4 regions of the Halomonas sp. LS-001 genome follow, and region 4 is predicted to be linked to each of the others. Evidence: predicted binding sites of a transcription regulator. Region 4 holds the regulator's gene; each other region holds the start of a gene.
The links. Region 4 encodes sigma-54, which starts transcription at its own class of promoters, with help from an activator protein. Its sites were predicted from a motif close to TGGCACNNNNNTTGCTNT; they were not measured.
Positions count from the first base shown of each region.

Region 1 (3,146 bases), 1.5 Mb from region 4:
TTGCCTGCTGACATCGATACATTAAGGATACGCAGGCGTTGCGGTGCGGGTTGAAACGCCTTGAGCCCGGTCTGTTCATTGAAATGTGCGCTGAAGGCGTCTCCGGCCCCTAACTGAAATGATTGGCGGCCGAGCCCCACCTGAATATGGCCTTCAAGGATCACGCTGAGAAACCAGGGAACAGTACGCCGTGAGGTAGAGGCGTAAGCGTGCAGGACATCCAGATCAGAATGTGTCACTCGCAAGGAAGGATCAATCTCTACGTCCATCACCCGTCCCTGGGCAATGCACGGCCCGGATAGAAACCGCTCGGCATCGGGAAAGTGGTAATCAATCCCGTAGCGTTGCCCAAGGGCCTGCAGATCATGGGTGGTGAGCGGTATGCGAGCTGTCGCCTCTACCATCGGTTGCATCCCTTGGGCATCAATTAATCAGCCATTTAATACGCCATCGACCAGTTCATTCAGAGTGTCAGAGAGTATCATAAAAAATGTTAAATTTAATGATATTGATTCGTATTTATTTTCCCGCGTTTATTGATTGAGCACGGCCTTCATCATGCATTGATATTCGCTGCGCTAACGAATCAGTGCAGCGAATAATCGTTGAGTGTTTATCGTGGACCGCGCTTTATTGCGGCTTATCCGTATTCTTGTCTTTCTGCTCTGTTTCCGGCTCTGTTTCCGGCTCTGGCTCATGCTGAACAGGTGCCGGAGGGGCTTCTGCTTCAACAGGCGTTGTGGTCGGTGTCGTGGATGCCTCCACGGCAGCCTCTAAGCTTGCCACCTGTTTTTCCAGTGCTTCAACGCGGGCGCGAGTGCGCTGCAAGACATCCATCAAAATATCGAAGTCTTCCCGTGATACAAGCTCCAGACGGTCGAAAGCACCCCGGACCACCTGTTGCACACCTTTCTGAATATCTTCGGGGGCCTGCGAGGCATTCTGCAGGCGTTCACCGATCTGTTGTGCCAGTTGGCCGATACGGTCGTGGGGCATCATAGTCGTCTCCTTTTGGGTTAGCGCTCTGGTAAGGATACGCAACACAGCGGCAACGCGCATGCGCCAAAGCCTTTTTGGCCAAAAAATAGCGTAGTCCCATCCATGCCTTTTAATGATGCAGCGCCGTAAATCGCTTGCTCTTTTTTGGTGCATCAACCGAGGTTGTGCTGGCTATAAGACTTTCAGAGATTACGAAAGAAAGTACATAATCGTAATAAAATACTGTTTTTAAAAGTAAAAAAATAAAGTTGGCACGTTATGCGCATTGTAGAGGGCAAGCACCTGGTTCGGGCAGTGGCTGCTGCTTACACCAACATCTGTTAACGACGCAAGGGAGATCCGGGATGAAACTCATCACCGCCATCATCAAACCGTTCAAGCTCGACGACGTGCGCGAAGCGTTGGCTGACAACGGTGTTCAAGGCATTACCGTGACCGAAGTGAAAGGTTTTGGTCGTCAGAAAGGGCATACCGAGCTTTATCGTGGTGCTGAATATGTGGTGGATTTTCTACCCAAGGTGAAAGTGGAAGTCGCCGTTGATGATTCACGCCTGGAGAGCGTGCTGGATGCTATCTGCAGTGCGGCCAACAGCGGCAAGATCGGTGACGGCAAAGTCTTCGTTACACCGCTGGAAGACGTGATCCGTATTCGTACCGGCGAGCGCGGCGGCGACGCTGTGTAAGCCTGCTTCCACCCCCTTGATTCTAGCCTGATGGAGAAAATCCTATGAACGAGTTAGCTGAGCTGAGTTATGCGCTCGATACCTTCTACTTTTTGATTTGCGGTATTCTGGTCATGTGGATGGCCGCTGGTTTCTCGATGCTGGAAGCTGGCCTTGTTCGTTCCAAGAACACCGCTGAAATCCTGACCAAGAACGTGGCTCTGTTTGCGATTGCCTGCACCATGTATCTGCTGGTGGGCTACTACCTGATGTACTCCAGTTCGGCAGGCGGTTTCATTCCCAACCTGGGCTTCCTTCTGGGTGATGAAAACAGCGCTGCTGCCGTGACGGCGGGTGGTGATGATGCGCCTTACTATTCCATGCGTTCGGACTTCTTCTTCCAGGTCGTCTTTGTGGCGACTGCCATGTCGATCGTTTCCGGTGCCGTGGCAGAGCGTATGAAGCTGTGGGCCTTCCTGGCTTTCGCTGTGGTGATGACGGCGGTTATCTACCCGGTGTCTGGCTACTGGACCTGGGGCGGTGGCTGGATCAGTGCAATCGGTTTCTCCGATTATGCCGGTTCGGGCATTGTCCACATGGCCGGTGCGGCGGCTGCGCTTGCCGGTGTTCTGGTACTTGGCCCACGTAAAGGCAAGTATGGCAAGGATGGCTCGATCCGTGCCATTCCCGGCGCCAACCTGCCACTGGCAACCCTGGGTACCTTTATCCTGTGGATGGGCTGGTTCGGCTTTAACGGTGGCTCGGAGCTGAAAATGTCGGATATCGGCTCCGCCAACGCGGTAGCACAGGTAATGGTCAACACCAATGCGGCGGCTGCCGGTGGTGTGATTGCTGCCCTGGTTCTGGCGAAACTCTGGTTCCGCAAAGCGGATTTGACCATGGCGCTTAACGGCGGTCTGGCAGGTCTGGTCGCGATTACCGCTGGGCCTTCAGCGCCCACGGCGGTAGGCGCGATGCTGATTGGTATGGTGGGCGGCCTCCTGGTCATTGTCTCTATCGTGACGCTCGACAAGCTCAAGCTGGATGACCCGGTCGGTGCGATTTCCGTCCACGGTGTGGTGGGTATCTGGGGCTGTCTGGCCGTGCCGCTGACCAATGCGGATGCGACGTTCGGCGCGCAGATCATCGGAATGGCAGGCATCTTTGCCTGGGTCTTCCTCGCCAGCCTGATTGTCTGGCTGATTCTTAAAGCGGTGATGGGTATCCGCGTCACCGAAGAAGAAGAGTACGAAGGCGTTGATATCACGGAATGCGGTATGGAAGCTTACCCAGAGTTCAGTATTGCCAATAAATAAATGACTCTGCTGTAACCGCTTCACCTGGCCTCCCTTCTTGGGGGGCCTTTTTGTATCGGCAGAGTTTCCTTAAGTGAATCAGCTTTTCATTATCCGTGGGTGGCAGTGTATGCTAAAGGGCATCTCAGGCAGGCGGTTGATGCCGTCTGCGCTGGCGCAGATACTGACA
Region 1 is NZ_CM129816.1:3,643,468-3,646,613, reverse strand. It holds gene ACU6TU_RS16165 (helix-turn-helix transcriptional regulator) at 1-404, opposite strand, end outside; gene ACU6TU_RS16160 (accessory factor UbiK family protein) at 631-999, opposite strand; gene ACU6TU_RS16155 (P-II family nitrogen regulator) at 1,344-1,682, shown strand; gene ACU6TU_RS16150 (ammonium transporter) at 1,727-2,977, shown strand.
Region 1: the regulator sigma-54 is predicted to act here: its motif matches at 1,249-1,266, upstream of ACU6TU_RS16155 (P-II family nitrogen regulator).

Region 2 (3,146 bases), 1.1 Mb from region 4:
TACGTTCGTGGAAGGCTGCTCCGCATAGCGGTGCGTATCAGGTGTCTCGATTTGATCGGTTGGGCTGGATAGCCAAGCTCTTTCCAGCCAGTTTTCAAGCTCGCGAATGTTGCCCGGCCAGTCACAGCCCATCAACGTTGACCATACCTGGTTATCCAGGATTTTTTGCCGCCCATAGCGTTGGTTAAGGCGCGCCAAACAGGCTTCCACTAGATCGGGAATATCTTCCCGGCGGTCGCGCAACGGGGGAAGCGTGACGGGTATGACGTTGAGGCGGTAGTAAAGATCCAGGCGAAATAAACCCGCTTCTACTTGTTTCGCTAAATTCTGGTTCGTGGCGACGACCAAGCGAAAATCCACTTTGCGGGGGCGAGTATCGCCGAGTCGAGTAAGGCTACCGTCCTGAATGACTTTTAGCAGTTTCGTTTGCATTAAAAGAGGGAGCTCGCCGATTTCATCAAGAAACAGCGTGCCGCCTTCTGCCTGCTCTAATAACCCCGCTTTTCCTTGACGAGCCGCGCCGCTGAATGCGCCTGGCTGATAACCAAACATCTCAGACTCAAATAGATTTTCAGGGATAGCCGCACAGTTCACCTCAATAAAGGGGTGATTATGGCGCTGGCTCCAGCGGTGAAGCTGTTTGGCAAACGCGGTTTTCCCCACGCCTGACTCGCCTAACATCAATATATTGGCGTCCGAAGGTGCGACGCGTTTGAGCAGTAGGGCGATTTCACGCATAACGTGGCTTCTCGCCTGCAGGTCATCCAGCGCATCGTCCAGTGCTTGCTCCTCGGCATCGGGAGCTGCCTGGCTGCGCTTTAAGTGCTCACTAAAGCGCTTCTGGAGCAGTGCATATTCGTCCTGAAGAAACTGTAAATCGGTTAAATCCCTGGAGCGGCTAATCACACGCTCCAGTTTTCCATTAACAAAGACGGGGTAAGCTTCGGCAATCACACGACGTCCGGTGCCTGTTATCTGCATGAGTTGCGCAGGCTTCAGGGTGCGCATCACTTCCAGGGTGATCGATGGCTTCAATATGCCTGCTTGCTGAAGCTGGTAGACGCTACTGCCCAGCAGCTCTTCCCGAGGCGCGCCATAAACAGCTTCAGCACCGGGGCTAATATCAAGTACCTGGCCTTCACCGCTGACAATAAAAAAATGGTCGTTAGCGGTTTCAACAATGGTCTTCAGCACGCACTGATCGATCTCACTCACGGCAAATGTCCCTTGGATAATTTTTGAGTTGTTTTTGCATTAAAATGCATATTTGACTTAATTATACGTATTTTTGAGTCATTATTGAATTGTTAATAACTGAAAACTCTACCTTCCGGGCATTCAGGAACTTGGCACGTTCTATGCAATGTATTCAGCATCAGTACGTAATACAGCGTTAACAATTCCAAGGAGAACTGTATGTCTGAACTTAACCAGCCGCTCGGTGGAAATAGCATGCCGCGCTTTGGTGGGCCAGCCACCATGATGCGTTTACCTACCCAGGAAAGCGCCGCAGGGTTAGATGCTGCCTTTATCGGTATTCCAATGGATATTGGTACGTCTAACCGTCCTGGTACACGTCTTGGCCCCCGCCAGATCCGTGATGAATCACGCATGCTGCGCCCCTATAACATGGCCACCCGTGCCGCGCCTTTTGACAGCCTGCAAGTCGCGGATATTGGTGATGTGCCGATCAATACGTTTCACCTGCCTAAAAGCGTCGACATCATTACCGCCTTTTATGATGAGGTGCTGGCGCATGACTGTGTGCCATTAACACTGGGTGGAGAGCACACGCTAACGCTTCCTGTCCTGCGTGCTATTGCGAAAAAACATGGCCCCGTTGGCTTGATCCATATTGATGCCCACGCCGATGTGAACGATCACATGTTCGGTGAGCCGATCGCCCATGGCACGCCGTTTCGCCGCGCCCAGGAAGAAGGCCTGTTAGCCCACGGCAAAGTGGTGCAGATCGGTATTCGTGGCACCGGCTATGCCGCCGAGGATTTTGACTGGTGCCGTGATCAAGGGTTTCGTGTCGTTCCCGCCGAGGAGTGCTGGTATCGCTCGCTTGCTCCCCTAATGGAAGAAGTGCGCGAACAGATGGGCGATACCCCGGTTTATATCAGTTTTGACATTGACGCCTTGGATCCATCGCTTGCCCCCGGTACGGGCACGGTTGAGATGGGGGGGCTTACGTCGTCACAGGCATTGGAAATTGTGCGTGGTGCGGCAGGGCTAACGATTGTCGGCGGTGATTTGGTAGAAGTATCGCCCCCCTATGACACGAGCGGCAATACGGCGCTGATCGGTGCCACTTTGCTGTACGAAATGTTGTGTGTTTTGCCAGGCGTAAAACGCCGCAGCTAATCAGTGATGACTGAGTCTGTTTTTCAAAGCGCCGACTTAACAAGGCGCAAATATAAAAAACCAAGGGGAAGCACTGCTTCCCCTCGGACGCCACCAGCCCACCTCTAATAATCTCTTCCAATAGGTGAAAGAAATGTCTTACTCCCAAGTCAAGTTGGATAAAGCTGACCCGTCGGCACCGGTCCATCGGCTGCATTTGCTGAAGTTCTTGATTCCCTCATTCATTGGCGGACTGTTTTTCTTTATTCCTTCCCGTAATTTGCTGTTATCAATGGAGGTGAGTCATGTCGCTTAAGGATAATTTTGGCCAGGACTCGCTTTCCGCAGAGCATGTTGAACGCAGCCTGGGGTTGCCTGGAACGTTTGCCCTTTGGCTTGGCGCCAATGTGGTAGTGACCACCATTCTCACTGGCATGTTTTTGGTGCCAGATCTCACCTTTCAGCATGCCATACTGCTGATTTTATTGGGTTCAGCGATCGGTATTATCCCCTTGGTGTTAATCGGCGTAATGGGGCAGCAAACCGGCATGACAACCATGGTGCTGGCGAGGGGCACTTTTGGCCGCAAAGGGGCTAATTTTCCTGCTTGGGTTAATTTACTGGCGCTAATTGCATGGAGTTGGATCCAGGCACTATTAGCGGGTATGAGTCTTGATTACGCCGTTGAAAGTCTCACTGGCTATTCCAATGTGGCGCTGTTTACGGTGCTATGCGAAGCGCTGGTAGTACTTATTGCCCTACGTGGCCATTTAGGCATCGAAAAGGTAGAGAAAATAGCA
Region 2 is NZ_CM129816.1:226,978-230,123, forward strand. It holds gene ACU6TU_RS01025 (sigma-54 interaction domain-containing protein) at 1-1,215, opposite strand, end outside; gene speB (agmatinase) at 1,417-2,367, shown strand; gene ACU6TU_RS01035 (purine-cytosine permease family protein) at 2,652-3,146, shown strand, end outside.
Region 2: the regulator sigma-54 is predicted to act here: its motif matches at 1,348-1,365, upstream of speB (agmatinase).

Region 3 (3,146 bases), 1.4 Mb from region 4:
GGCGGCCAGGGGAATATGGCCTTCGCCAGCAAGAAAGCCTGATGTCGCATCCAGTCCGACCCAGCCAGCCCCTGGCAAAAAGACTTCTGCCCAGGCGTGAAGATCGCAAAAATCCTCTTTTATGTCATCGCTGGCAGGGCTTTCTGAGCTTTGCTCTGTCATTTCCGTCGGAGCCAGCTGGATCAGGTAACCGGACACAAAACGCGCCGCGAGTCCTAAATGGCGCAATACCTGGACCAGTAGCCAGGCGCTGTCACGGCAGGAGCCAATTCCCCGGAGCAGGGTATCTTCAGCGCTCTGTACGCCGGGCGCCATGCGCATCTCGTATTGAATGTCACGCTGTACACGCTGGTTGAGCGCGACCAGAAAATCGACGCTTGGGGTTGGCGTGCGCGCAATGCTATCCAGCCACTTAACCAGTTGTGGCCCTTGATCGGTGATTTCCAGATACGGCCCCAGTTCCTTTTGCAGCACGTCAGAATAGCGAAAAGGAAAAGTATCTGCCCCATCGTCAAGGAAGAAATCAAACGGGTTGATCGGCACCATATCGGCTTCAAGCGTAACGCTGATGCTCAACGTGTTGCGCGGCTCGGGGAACACCACGCGGGCATTAAAATTGCCGAACGGGTCCTGCTGCCAGTGGAGCGTGTGGTCATCGCCTGACACTTCCAGTGCATAGGCGTTGATCGGTGTTCGACACTGGGGCGCCGGGCGCAAGCGAATCACGTGGGGTGAAAGCCTGACAGGGCGGTCAAAGCGATAGGTGGTTCGGTGAAACAAAGCAACACGGGTCATAAGCCGCCCTCACAAAAAATCGGGACGTCTGGCATTCCATCGTTGCGAATGCCAAAGATGAAAACAGCGCATTCGCAGATAACCAGCACTGGCGTTCAATGCTACGCCAAAGCGTGCTTCAAAAGGGAGCCGCACGGAACAATATTTCCTTTTGGTGCTTCTTGGTGTTTTTTGATGCATCGGTTTTTGAAAGTGCTTTTTTTTGGTGCATGCAACTCCACTCGCGCCATTAATACGTTCGACAGTGTCTTGTTGATACATCAGTGCTTACCGCTTGGCACGTAACTTGCTGTGACTTACATCTGAAGATGCACGTTGAAGAAAGGTTTAACGGTCAGTCTGCGCTAAGCAGTATAAAAATAGACACCATAAGACATTACCCAATCAAGGTGTGATCTTAAATTGATGTGTGGAGAGTGCGCCAATGAGTCAGGTTAACTGGAATAACTATGCATGTGGCGACTTTTACGATGAGTTGCTGTCAGCGCCAGGCGTGCCACGTGCCTCGGCCATGGAGCTGTGCCGCATGCTGGAAGGCTTCAGTGCGCAGGAGTTGCAGGAGCGCAAAACGGCGGCTGAAGTGGCTATTCGCACCATGGGCATTACCTTCACGGTGTATTCGGAGGGCTCGATGATAGACCGGGCCTGGCCGTTTGATATCGTGCCACGGATTATTTCCGCCAATGAATGGCGCAGAACCGAGGCAGGCCTCAAACAGCGCGTGGAAGCGCTCAACCTGTTCATTGATGATCTCTACCACGATCAGAAAGTGATCAAGGACAAGGTGCTACCCGCCGAGGTGCTTGCCCAGTCGGTTAATTTCCGCACCCAGTGCGTGGGCATCAGCCCGCCTCGTGGCACCTGGGCGCATATCTGCGGCTCGGACCTGGTGCGCGGAGGTGATGGCACCCTTTACGTGCTGGAGGATAATCTGCGGATTCCTTCCGGGGTTTCCTACATGCTGGAAAACCGCAACGTTACCAAGCGGGTGCTGCCGGAGCTGTTTGATTCAGGCAAGATTCTGCCGGTAGATGATTACATTGCCCATCTCTACGACATGCTGGCAGGGCTATCGCCTCGCCCTTGGGATGACCCTCAGGTCGTTGTACTGACGCCGGGTATCTACAATTCCGCCTATTTCGAACATGCTTACCTGGCCCAGCAAATGGGGGTCGAGTTAGTGCAGGGCAGTGACCTGCTGGTCGATGAACACGATCGCGTCTATATGCGCACCATTCAGGGGATGCGCCGGGTGGATGTGATCTATCGCCGCATTGACGACGAGTTTCTCGACCCGGAAGCCTTTAATCCGGATTCGATGCTTGGTGTGCCAGGGCTGATGCGTGCCTGGCGCAGTGGCAACGTTGCGCTGGCCAATGCCCCCGGCGCTGGCGTTGCAGATGACAAGGTTGTCTATGCGTTTGTGCCTGAATTGATTCGTTATTATCTGGATCAGGAGCCCTTGCTCCCTAACGTGCCGAGTTATCTTTGCATGTTCGAAGATGATTGCCGCTATGTGCTGGATCACCTGGATGAGCTGGTGGTTAAGCCTGCCAATGAGTCGGGCGGCTATGGCATGTTGATCGGACCGCATTCGACCCAGGAAACACGCGATGAATTTGCCCGGCTGATCAAGGCAAATCCGCGTAACTATATGGCGCAGCCAACGCTGGCGCTTTCCACCACGCCGACGCTGGCAAACGGTCTTCCTCAGCCGCGCCACGTGGATCTTCGTCCGTTTATTCTGTCGGGTGCGGAAACCCATGTCACCATGGGCGGGCTGACTCGGGTAGCCCTTACCGAAGGCTCGCTGGTCGTGAACTCTTCTCAGGGGGGCGGCAGCAAAGACACCTGGATTATCGAAACTGACGAAAACCATGAAGCGGCGACCACTGCCGTACAGGGGGTCTAGCGCCATGTTGTCACGTGTAGCAGAAAACCTTTACTGGATGGCACGCTATATCGAACGTGCCGAAGATACCGCGCGCCTGTTAAGCGTCAATAGCCACCTGATGCTGGATTTGCCGCGTAACGTTCCCCTGGGGTGGGGGCCGTTGGTGGAAATGACCGGTAGCCTGGAAGCCTATCAACAGCGCTATGAAAGTTTTGATGAGCGTAGCGTCGTACACTTTTTATGTGCTGAGGCAAGCAACAGTAGCTCTATTTTGGCATCGCTTGCCAGCGCACGGGAAAATCTGCGCACCACTCGTGATGTGGTGCCGCGTGAAACCTGGGAAGAGGTCAATCAGCTGTATTTCTATATCGCCGATAACGCCGAAAGTAGCGTGAAACCGCGTCAACGGGACCGCTTCCTTCAGCACGTTATCCGTGGCTGTCAGTCACTGACGGGT
Region 3 is NZ_CM129816.1:2,696,549-2,699,694, reverse strand. It holds gene ACU6TU_RS12215 (transglutaminase family protein) at 1-795, opposite strand, end outside; gene ACU6TU_RS12210 (circularly permuted type 2 ATP-grasp protein) at 1,220-2,707, shown strand; gene ACU6TU_RS12205 (alpha-E domain-containing protein) at 2,712-3,146, shown strand, end outside.
Region 3: the regulator sigma-54 is predicted to act here: its motif matches at 1,071-1,088, upstream of ACU6TU_RS12210 (circularly permuted type 2 ATP-grasp protein).

Region 4 (3,146 bases):
AGAAGTTTCGAGTGTACTGAAAGCGTCAGAATCAGAAGGCGCTATCGCGTATTTTTTCGCTGATCAGTTCCAGCAATTCTCGTTGACTGCCCGCTTTGCGAAGCTGAACCCGAACGCTTACGTCATTCATGATGGTTGCAACCTGTCCAAGCAGTGCCAAGTGCGTATCGTCAGCTTCTTCGGGGACTAAAAGCACAAACACGAGATCAACAGGTTCGCCATCAATCGCATCGAAATCAACGGCTTCAGCCAGTTTCAGAAAACTGCCGATCGGTGTTGAACAGTGAGGGCTGCGAGCATGTGGAATGGCGACGCCATTGCCGATACCCGTGCTACCCAGCCGTTCACGACTGATCAGACGTCCAAAAACTTCTTGGCTGTCCAGGCTGGGCGTGTTCTGAGCAATAAAAGTGCTGAAAAATTCCAGTACGCGTTTTTTGCTACCCCCAGGGACATCATATAGGACGCGCTCTGGGGGCAAGATGGTTTCCAAAGTCATTAGATTACCGGACACCAGCGCCTTGGGCGCGCGCTTGTGCTTTTTCTTTATGTTTTACCAGCTGACGATCAATTTTATCTGCCAACGCATCAATTGCTGCGTACATATCGTTATCAGTGGCTTCGGCATGCAAGTCTGCGCCTGCCGCATGTAGGGTACATGCGGCTTGCTGACGCTCCTTTTCCACTGAAAGGGTAACCTGAACAGTGGTAATGTTGTCGTAGTGGCGCTCGACGCGTTCGAGTTTCTCGTTGACGTAATCGCGCAGGGCATCGGTCAGTTCTACATGGTGTCCAGTGATATTGACTTGCATTGAACGTACTCCTTTCCGTCGACTGTTCTTTGATTGTAACCCTTTTTTTTATTAAGCAAAGCCCTTTAGGTCAGTTTCCACTTATAGAAACGGTTTAAGGCGGTTCAGCTTAAGTGACGACGCTCGCTGGAAGAGGGAATTCCCATGGCTTCTCGATACTTGGCAACGGTACGGCGAGCAACCGTGATGCCATCTTCCTTGAGTAAAGCAACCAGCCGGCTATCGGAAAGCGGCTTGCGAGGCGGCTCTTCCTGAATCAGTTTTTTGATCCGTGCACGAATGGCGGTGCTGGAATGATGATCGCCATCCTGACTGCCGACGTGGCTTGAAAAAAAGTATTTAAGCTCAAACACACCGCGTGGCGTATGAATGAATTTTTGCGTGGTCACCCGGGAAATGGTGGATTCATGCATATCCACCGCATTGGCGATATCTGCAAGAATCAGCGGTTTCATTGCTTCTTCTCCATGTTCGAGAAAACCGATCTGACGAACAATAATTTCCTGGCCGACGCGAAGCAGGGTGTCATTGCGGCTGGATAGGCTTTTTATCAGCCAGCGCGCTTCCTGAAGATGATCCTTGAGGAACTGGTTATCATCACTTTTGTCGGCACGTTTAATTAAGCTGGCGTATTCTGGCTGGATTCGTAGCCTGGGCATTGCCTCAGGATTAAGGGTCAGATGCCAGCCTTGCTTGTCGTGATGTACGACGAGGTCTGGAATGACATAGCCGCTGGCGGTGCTACCAAAGGTGCTTCCAGGGCGTGGGTCAAGGCTACGTATCAGATGAATGACGGCGCCGAGCTGTTCATCATCCAGGTTTAACCGCCGCTTTAATGTGCGACTGTCATCTTTGCCAAGCACTTCCAGAAACTGCCGAACCAGCCGCTTGGCTGGCACAATCAACGGGGTGTCATCCGGTAATGCTGCCAGCTGAAGCATCAGGCATTCACGCAGGTCGCGGGCAAATACGCCAGTGGGTTCAAACTGTTGAAGGCGCAGCAGTACATTTTCGATATCACGTTGATGAATGCCTTCATGGGCGGTGGCCAGAAGGCTTTCGCGAACCTCATTCAATGACAGTGATAAATAACCGTTGCCATCGACAGCATCAATCAGGGTTTCGGCAATGAGCTGCTCACGAGCGGTGAAGTTGGTCATGGCCAGCTGCCATAACAGGTGGCCATGCAGGCTCTGTACCGTGGTGTCACGCTCGAAATCGGCGCCGTCATGGGTGTTGCTGGCGCTACTGGAATGAGCAACATCCTGATAGGTGTCCGACCAGTCACTGTCGACAGAGAGTTCGGTCGGAATATCATCCGACCAGTCGGCTTCCTTTGCCTCCTTGACGGCTTGCTCGCCAAACTCTTCTTCCTGCTCCAGCAGGGGATTGTTATCAAGTGCGTTCTGGATTTCCTGACGTAGATCCAGCGTCGACAGTTGCAGTAGCGCAATCGCCTGTTGCAACTGAGGCGTCATCGTCAGTTGAGTGCCAAGACGCAGTTGAAGGGACGCTTTCATGGCCATTCGTGAACCACCCGTGGCATGTAAAACCTTACCCTAAAAGCAGCCGCTGCCAAGCGCAAGTAGCAATAAGCATGCCATCAATAAAAAAGCTGGCAACAGACAGGGGAGGTGGCCGGATAAAATCAGAGCTTGAAGTCTTCGCCCAGATAAATATCACGGACCTGCTGGTTATCAAGAATCGTATCCGGGGAGCCGCTGGCAATAATGTGGCCATCGCCAACAATGTAAGCCGTATCACAGATATCGAGGGTTTCCCTGACGTTGTGGTCGGTAATCAGTACGCCAATATTGCGTGCTTTGAGAGCACGAATGATGGTCTTGATATCACCCACGGATATCGGATCGACACCTGCAAAAGGCTCATCGAGTAAAATGAAATGCGGATCAGTCGCCAGTGAGCGGGCAATTTCCACCCTGCGTCGCTCCCCACCCGATAAGCTCATGCCAATATTGTCGCGGATGTGTGTGATGTGGAAATCTTCCAGCAACTGCTCCAGAACGCTTTTGCGTTCGGTGCGCGAGAGTCCTTTACGGGTTTCCAGAATGGCCATGATATTGTCGCGAACGCTCAGCTTGCGAAAGATCGAGGCTTCCTGCGGAAGATAGCCAATCCCGGCAATAGCCCGTTCATGCATGGGCGCACGGGTCAGGTCGAGATCATCTATATACACTTTGCCTGCATCGGCTTTTACCAAACCGACAATCATATAAAACGACGTGGTCTTGCCCGCGCCATTAGGCCCGAGAAGGCCAACAATGCTGCCTTGGGCAATGTCCAGATTAATATCCTTGACCACCCGGCGACGTT
Region 4 is NZ_CM129816.1:1,340,868-1,344,013, forward strand. It holds gene ACU6TU_RS05930 (PTS sugar transporter subunit IIA) at 32-499, opposite strand; gene hpf (ribosome hibernation-promoting factor, HPF/YfiA family) at 504-812, opposite strand; gene ACU6TU_RS05940 (RNA polymerase factor sigma-54) at 917-2,338, opposite strand; gene lptB (LPS export ABC transporter ATP-binding protein) at 2,461-3,146, opposite strand, start outside.